DNA from 2 places in the Bradyrhizobium sp. AZCC 2230 genome. Region 1 is predicted to be linked to the other one. Evidence: predicted binding sites of a transcription regulator. Region 1 holds the regulator's gene; the other holds the start of a gene.
The links. The regulator PhoB, encoded in region 1, activates phosphate uptake and scavenging genes when phosphate is short. The targets are predictions, from matches to a motif close to TGTCATNNANCTGTCAT.
Positions count from the first base shown of each region.

Region 2: the regulator PhoB is predicted to act here: its motif matches at 2,265-2,281, upstream of V1280_RS03675 (RNA degradosome polyphosphate kinase).

Region 1 is NZ_JAZHRS010000001.1:6,790,757-6,794,966, reverse strand. Features, by position in the region: gene V1280_RS32425 (aspartate aminotransferase family protein) at 1-1,076, opposite strand, end outside; gene V1280_RS32420 (GcrA family cell cycle regulator) at 1,530-2,039, shown strand; gene phoB (phosphate regulon transcriptional regulator PhoB) at 2,153-2,860, opposite strand; gene phoU (phosphate signaling complex protein PhoU) at 2,883-3,599, opposite strand; gene pstB (phosphate ABC transporter ATP-binding protein PstB) at 3,611-4,210, opposite strand, start outside.
Region 2 is NZ_JAZHRS010000001.1:796,217-800,426, forward strand. Features, by position in the region: gene V1280_RS03675 (RNA degradosome polyphosphate kinase) at 1-2,191, opposite strand, end outside; gene V1280_RS03680 (DnaA ATPase domain-containing protein) at 2,334-3,011, opposite strand; gene V1280_RS03685 (CDP-alcohol phosphatidyltransferase family protein) at 3,105-3,647, opposite strand; gene purM (phosphoribosylformylglycinamidine cyclo-ligase) at 3,802-4,210, shown strand, end outside.

The DNA of each region.
Region 1 (4,210 bases):
CCAACGGTGAGCAGCTTTTCGTTGCGAAGCGCTGCGACCAGATCGCCGGAGGGCACCACGGCCTTGATGCCGATCAGCAGCCCCTCGCCGCGGACTTCACTGACGACATCGGGGTGACGGTCGATCACGGAAGCGAGCTTCTGCTTGAGCAGCAGCGACATCTTCTGCACGTGGTCGAAGAAGCGGGGCTTGAGCATGACGTCGAGCACGGCGTTCGCAGCCGAGATCGCCAGCGGGTTGCCGCCGAAGGTCGAGCCGTGCGAGCCGGGCCCCATGCCGGAGGCCGCGTCCGCGGTCGCCAGCACCGCGCCGATCGGGAAGCCGCCGCCGAGCGCCTTCGCGAGCGACATCACGTCAGGCGTGACGCCGGTGCGCCGATGCGCGAAGAGATCGCCGGTGCGGCCCATGCCGGTCTGCACCTCGTCGAAGGCGAGCAGCAGGCCCTTCTCATCGCAGAGCTGACGCAACGCCCTCAGGAAGGAAGGCGTCGCCGAACGCACGCCGCCCTCGCCCTGGATCGGTTCAATCAGGATGCCGGCGGTCTGCGGACCGATCGCCTTCTTCACGGCCTCGATGTCGCCATGCGGGATCTGGTCGAAACCGTCCATCGGCGGACCGAAACCTTCGAGATATTTTGCAGAGCCGGTCGCAGCCAGCGTCGCCAGCGTGCGGCCGTGGAAAGCGCCTTCGAAGGTGATGATGCGGTAGCGCTCCGGATGTCCCTTGGAGAAGTGATAATGGCGGACCAGCTTGATCACACCCTCCAGCGCTTCCGCGCCGGAATTGCAGAAGAACACGAAGTCCGCAAAACTCTCGTTGCAGAGCCGGTTCGCGAGCTTCTCGCCGTCCGGGCTCTGAAACAGGTTCGACATGTGCCAGAGCTTGGTCGCCTGCTCCTGCAGCGCCTTGACCAGCGCGGGATGGGCATGGCCGAGCGCATTCACCGCCACGCCCGAGGTGAAATCGAGATAGCGATCGCCATTGGTCGCGATCAGCCAGCAGCCTTCGCCGCGCTCGAAACCGATGTCGGCCCTAGCGAAAACGGGGAGCAAATGCGGCGCGGCGCTATTGGTCATGATGGTCTCTTTGGATGTTTCGGACGGCCTGAACGTGCGTTGCGCAGCGCATCATTGGTCCGGAAAACGAAACGTGCCGCCTTTTAAGGGCGGCACGCACCACTATCTTATGCCTGGCACCATTGGTGTCAATGCCGCCCGGAAAGCCCCGCGAAACGCTGATTCCGTAGTCTTGCGGTGCCAAATTTGCGGGGTTTTGGCCACGGAACATGTGGAAGCGAGTCGGCGGACTCTTGCGCGTGAGTCACGCCATATTGTAGCGTTTGGCTTGTCAGATACGACATCTCGTGCAGCGGTTCTGATCCCAAAAGTCCTCATGTACCGGCGTAAACGTTCGGGCGTCTCATTGCGCCCGGCGAGCCTTAAGGGATTCTGGCGGCACGGGTTTTTCGAGGCTTAGGCATTCGTCGTGCCGCCCCAGGATGGCAGGCGCGCGGCGAAGGAAAGGTTACAATGACGGTTTTGACCTGGTCCGACGATCGCGTCGAGCAGTTGAAAAAGCTCTGGGAGGCCGGACTTTCGGCCAGCCAGATCGCCGCTGAGCTTGGGAATGTCACCCGCAACGCCGTGATCGGCAAGGTGCACAGGCTCGGCCTGTCGGGCCGCGCCAAGAGCCCGTCTTCGGCAGCTCCGCGGCCGCGCAAGGCGCGTCCGGCGCAGCACATGATGCGGGTGAGCAGGCCCATCGCGCGCGGCAACACCGCGCTGGCGCAGGCCTTCGAGGTCGAGGTGGAGGCTGAACCGGTCACCTACGACAACGTGGTACCGATGAGCCAGCGGCTGTCGCTGCTCGAATTGAACGAGGCCACCTGCCACTGGCCGGTCGGCGATCCCTCGAGCCCGGATTTCTTCTTCTGCGGCGGCAAGGCGCTCTCCGGCCTGCCCTATTGCGCCCAGCACTCGCGGGTGGCGTATCAGCCGGCAGCGGATCGTCGGCGCGCTCCGGCGAAGCCGCCGCGGTAGGCTCAGCTCCAAACGACAACGTCCGGGCCTGGTGCGCAATTGCGCATGGGGCCGGGACGATCGGCAGAAGATCAGCGCGCCTTCGGCGCGCTTTTTGTTTGAGGTCCGTCCGCTCAGGCCTGCTCGGCCTTCGCGAACCGATCATCGAGCGCATAGCCCGCACCGCGCACGGTGCGGATCGGGTCCTGCTCGCGGCCGAGATTGAGCAGCTTGCGCAGGCGGCCGATATGCACGTCGACGGTACGCTCGTCGATGTAGATGTCGCGACCCCAGACGCTGTCGAGCAGCTGCTCGCGCGAGAACACGCGGCCGGGATGCTCCAGGAAGAACTCAAGCAGGCGATATTCGGTCGGACCGAGATCGATCGGCCGGCCGGAGCGCGCCACGCGACGCTTTTCGCGGTCGAGCTCGATATCGCCGAAAGCGAGCACCGTGGCGAGCCGCTCGGGGCTCGCGCGCCGGAGCAGGCCCTTCACACGCGCCAGCAGCTCGGGCACCGAGAACGGCTTGACGATGTAATCGTCGGCGCCGGTCGCCAGGCCCCGCACCCGCTCACTCTCCTCGCCGCGCGCGGTGAGCATGATGATCGGCAGCTGCTTGGTGTCGGACCGCGCACGCAGCCTGCGGCACAGCTCGATGCCGGATAGTCCCGGCAACATCCAGTCGAGCACGATCAGATCGGGGATGTGCTCCTTGAGACGGGTGTCGGCGTCGTCGCCGCGCATCACCGTCTCGACGTCATAGCCGTCGCCTTCGAGGTTGTAGCGGAGGAGCTCGGTAAGAGCTTCCTCGTCCTCAACCACCATAATGCGTGCGCCCATGGGGTCGTCGCTCCTTAAGGATTCAAGTATTGGGGACCGTCGTGGCGAAGGTCGTCATGTCGCCCTTCGGTCGCTTGTCGGTGATGGCCTGGCCTTCGATCATGTAGAACACGGTCTCGGCAATGTTGGTGGCGTGGTCGCCGATCCGCTCGATGTTCTTGGCGCAGAACATCAGGTGGATGCAGAACGAGATGTTGCGCGGATCCTCCATCATGTAGGTGAGGAGCTCGCGGAACAGCGAGGTGCAGATGGCGTCGACTTCCTCGTCGCCCTTCCACACCGCCATCGCCGCCGGCAGGTCGTGCGCGGCATAGGCATCCAGCACCGATTTGACCTGCTGCTGCACGAGGTCGGTCATGTGCTCGAGGCCGCGGAACAGCTTGAGCGGATGGAAATCCGTCTCCAGCGCCGCGACGCGCTTGCCCATGTTCTTTGCGAGGTCGCCGATCCGCTCGAGATCGGTGGCGACGCGCATGGCGCCGACGATCTCGCGCAGATCCACCGCCATCGGCTGGCGGCGCGCGATCGTGAGCACGGCGCGCTCCTCGATCTTCTTCTGCAGCGTGTCGAGCTCGGCGTCGGTGGTGACGACGCGCTGGCCGAGCGCGACGTCGCGGCGGATCAGCGCGTCGACGGAATCGACGATCATGCGCTCGGCGATGCCGCCCATCTCGGCGACCAGGCGCGTGAGCTCCTGGAGGTCGGTGTCGAAGGCCTTTGCGGTATGTTCAGAACCCATATTCCGTCTCCTCAGCCGAACCGGCCGGTGATGTAATCCTGCGTGCGCCGGTCGGTCGGCGACGTGAAGATCTTGCTGGTGTCGTCGAACTCGATCAGCTCGCCGAGATACATGAAGGCGGTCTTGTCGGAGACGCGGGCCGCCTGCTGCATGTTGTGGGTCACGATCGCGATCGTATAGTTCTCGGACAGTTCCTGGATCAGCTCCTCGACCTTGGCGGTCGAGATCGGATCGAGCGCCGAGCAGGGCTCGTCGAACAGGATCACCTCGGGCCGCACGGCGACGGTGCGGGCGATGCAGAGGCGCTGCTGCTGGCCGCCGGAGAGCGACAGACCGGAGGCGTTGAGCTTGTCCTTGACCTCATTCCACAGCGCGCCGCCGCGCAGCGCCTTCTCGACGCGGTCGTCCATCTCCGACTTCGAGATCTTCTCGTACAGACGGATACCAAACGCGATGTTCTCGTAGATCGTCATCGGGAACGGCGTCGGCTTCTGGAACACCATGCCGACGCGGGCGCGCAGCAGGTTGAGATCGAGCTTGGGGTCGAGGATGTTGGTCTGGTCGAGGATCAGCTGGCCGGTGACGCGCTGACCCGGATAGAGGTCGTACAT
Region 2 (4,210 bases), 6.0 Mb from region 1:
AGGACGGATGGCGTTCGTTTCGGCGCGTGAGACGGCGCGGCGAGGATTCCTTGAGCGACTTTCCACGGCCAGACAGACTCGGATTTGTCATGAAGTAGTTGTGCACGTTGAAAGGCTCCTCGCCTTTCGCGGCCTTCATACGCGTTGAGGACCCGTCCGGCAACAATTGCCAGCTCTGCTCATTGTCCTTCAAATTCGCGACCATGATCTGTTCGAGAACCTGCTGATGCACCGTGGGATTTTGCAGCGGACACAGCACCTCGACGCGGCGGTCGAGGTTGCGCGGCATCATGTCGGCCGACGAGATATACACAGCCGCTTTCGCGCTCGGCAGGCCCTGGCCCATGCCGAAGCAGTAGATTCGGCCGTGTTCCAGGAAGCGTCCGATGATCGATTTGACGCGGATGTTCTCCGACAGGCCGGGAATGCCGGGGCGCAGGCAGCAGATACCGCGAACCACGAGCTCGACCTGCACGCCCGCCTGTGACGCCTCGTAGAGCGCGTCGATGATATCGGGGTCGACCAGCGCATTCATCTTCATCCAGACCGCGCCGGGCTTGCCGTGACGGGCGTGCTCGGTCTCGCCCTGGATGTGCTCGATGATGCGCTTGCGCAGGGTCAGCGGCGACACCGCCATCTTTTCCAGGTCGCTCGGCGCGGCGTAGCCCGTGATGAAGTTGAACACGCGCGCGGCGTCGCGGCCGATGGTCGGTTCCGAGGTGAAGTAGGAGAGATCCGTATAAATACGCGCGGTGACCGGGTGATAATTGCCGGTGCCGGTATGGACATAAGTGGTGAGGCTGCCGCCTTCGCGGCGCACCACCATCGAGAGTTTTGCGTGGGTCTTCAGCTCGAGGAAGCCGTAGACCACCTGCACGCCGGCGCGTTCGAGGTCGCGCGCCCAGCGGATGTTGGCCTCTTCGTCGAAGCGCGCCTTCAATTCGATCAGCGCGGTGACGGATTTGCCGGCTTCGGCGGCTTCCACCAACGCGCGCACGATCGGCGAGTTGCTGGAGGTGCGGTAGAGTGTCTGCTTGATCGCGACGACGTCGGGGTCGCGCGTCGCCTGCTGCAGGAACTGCACCACCACGTCGAAGGATTCGTAGGGGTGATGGACGACGAGGTCCTTCTGCCGGATCGCGGCAAAGATGTCGCCACCATGCTCGCGCACGCGCTCGGGATGGCGCGGCACATAAGGTGTGAATTCGAGGTCGGGCCGGTCGAGCCGGGTCAGCTGCGAAAGCTCGTTCATGGCGAGTACGCCGTTGACCAGGAACACTTCGTCGTCGGCGGCCGACAGTGCGTGCTGCACGAAGCTGCGCAGCTGCTCCGGCATCTTGGCGTCGATCTCGAGCCGGATCACGGATCCGCGGCGGCGGCGTTTCAGCGCGGTCTCGAACAGGCGGACGAGGTCTTCAGCCTCTTCCTCGATTTCGAGCTCGGAGTCGCGGATGATGCGGAAGGCGCCCTGGCCGTGGAGGCTGTAGCCGGGGAACAGGCGGTTGATGAAAAGGCCGGTCACCTGCTCCAGCGAGATCAGGCGCACGGCTTTGCCCTCGGTCGGCAGACGGATGAAGCGGTCGATCTTGCCGGGCATGCGGATCAGCGCGTTCATCGGCTTGCCGTCGGCCTCGCGCGTGAGCTGGAGCGCGATGGTGAAGCCGAGGCTCGGGATGAACGGGAAGGGGTGGGCCGGATCGATCGCCAACGGCGTCAGCAGTGGGAAGACGTTGTTGAGGAAATAGTCCTCAAGCCAGGTCCGCTCCGCCTTGGTGACCTCCTTGCCGTCGACCAGTACGATGCCGACCTCGGCGAGCGTGCCACGCAAACCGGCCCAGATCGCCTGCTGGTCGGAGGCGAGCTGCGAAACGGTGCGGTTGATCAGCGCCAGCTGCTCGGATGGGGTCAGGCCGTCGGGCGCGCGCTCAGCGATGCCCTCGCGCACCTGCGCCTTGATGCCGGCGACGCGGACCATGAAGAATTCGTCGAGGTTATTTGCGGAAATCGACAGGAATCGGACCCTCTCCAGGACGGGGTGGCTGGTGTTGACCGATTCCTCCAGGACGCGGCGGTTGAAATGCAGCCAGGAGAGCTCGCGATTGATGAATCGCTCGGGGCTCGAGGCGATCGCCGGCAGGCTCTCGGCTTCCGTGACTTTCTCTTTCGTTTCAACAGCTTGCGCGGAATCCATGAGAAGTCGGTCCATCCAGTTCGCCCCAATTTGCGACTTACGCGCAAAACCGGCCGGAGCATGTGTTAGTGCGATGACGTTTCGATGACATTGATGTTCCGCACGCCCGCCGCGTCAAGCGGGCGCAAAGGGACCTTGGCGGTCAGCCGTCCCGGAGCAGCTCGGCGGCGAGCGCCCGGGTGACGGGCCGGCCGAGCCGCAGCGCCTCACCGTCGAGCAGTTCCACGGCGCGCCGGGCGGCGGCCGACGACCGCTCCAGCCGGGTCGCGAGATAGCTCACCACGCTTTCGTCCACCGACAGCTGGCGGTCGGCGCAGAACTTGACGATCAGGCCGCGGAACAGCTGGTCGTCCGGCGGCGCCAGCGAAATCATGGGAATCGTTCGAAACCTGGAACGAAGGTCGCGGAGCTCGACCTCAACCGTCGCCGGCGCCTCGCGTGCGGTAAACAGCACATAGGCGCCGTCCTCGCGGGCGAGGTTCATCAGATGGAAGAGGGCGCGCTCGTCAAAATCCTTAGGCTTGAGATCCTCGACCACCAGCGCGCCGGTCGCGAGCGCGCCGGGGACGCCGGCTGCGGTCAGCGCATTGGCCGTGGTCGAGCGCGCGCCGGCCTCCTCGGCCCAGATCGCGGCGAGGTGGCTCTTGCCTGAGCCTTCGGGGCCGGCGAGCCACATGGCCCGGTTCGGCCATTCCGGCCAGCCGTCGATCAGAGCGAGACCGGCGGCATTGGCAGGGCCCTCGAGGAAATTGTCCCGGCTGAGGCTCTCCGCGTGCGGAAGCGAAAACGCCAATTGTCGGGGATGAACGCGGCCTGCCACGCTTGCTTTGCTCCGTGCCGGCGCGCCGGCTCTGTTTGAAGAGGATAGACTTATTCGATCGGGAGTTGGCCTTTTGCAGGGCCGCACCCGAACTCATTTGGCGTCGATCGTACTCATGTGCCGCAGCCACTCGACGAGATAGAGCGACACCGAGGACAGCGTGAACACCGTAACGAAGCCCATCAGGATTATATCATACGGTCCCGGCTTGAAGCCGAAGGCGAGCGAGGCCAGCACCAACGCCGCATAGGCCACCTGGGCCGTCGTGTTGAGCTTGGAGACCATCGACGGCTTCATCTCAACCGGCTTGTCGAACAGCCAGGACACGATCACCGCCGTGACGATCATGATGTCGCGTGACACTACCAGGATCACGATCCAGCGTGGAATGTCGCCCCAGATGCCGAGCGCGAGGTAGATCGACACCAGCAGCGCCTTGTCGGCCAGGGGATCGAGCAGCGCGCCGAGCTCGCTGGTCATGTTGAAGCGCTTGGCCAGGAAGCCGTCGACGGCGTCGCTGATGCCAGCGACCAGGAAGACGGCAAACGCCACCTCCATTTGGCTCGACACGATGGCCCAGACGATGATCGGGACCAGCATGATGCGGCCCAGCGTAATGATGTTCGGAATACTCACGCGGCGCTTCCCGGCACCCGGCCTGACCTCGAATCCGGCCCGATTGAAGGCTGAACCCGTTGATATCTACATAGTATGGCCGGGAGCGCCATGCGAGCCATTGCGCGTCCCCGGAATTCGACGTAACCAGCCGCAAACCCACTGGAAATCGGGCATGACCGACCGCAAAAACGGCCTCACTTACGCCGATTCAGGCGTCGATATCGACGCGGGCAACCGCTTGGTCGACCTGATCAAGCCATTGGTGCGCGCCACCGCACGGCCCGGCGCGGATGCCGAGATCGGCGGATTCGGCGGCCTGTTCGACCTCAAGGCGGCCGGCTTCAAGGACCCCATCCTGGTCGCGGCCACAGACGGCGTCGGCACCAAGGTCAAGATCGCGATCGAGACCGGCCTGCATGGCGGGATCGGCATCGACCTCGTCGCCATGAGCGTCAACGACCTCGTGGTGCAGGGCGCCGAGCCGCTGTTCTTCCTCGACTATTTCGCCTGCGGCAAGCTCGACCCGGAGGCCACGGCGTCGATCGTCGCCGGCGTCGCCGAAGGCTGCCGCGAGTCCGGCT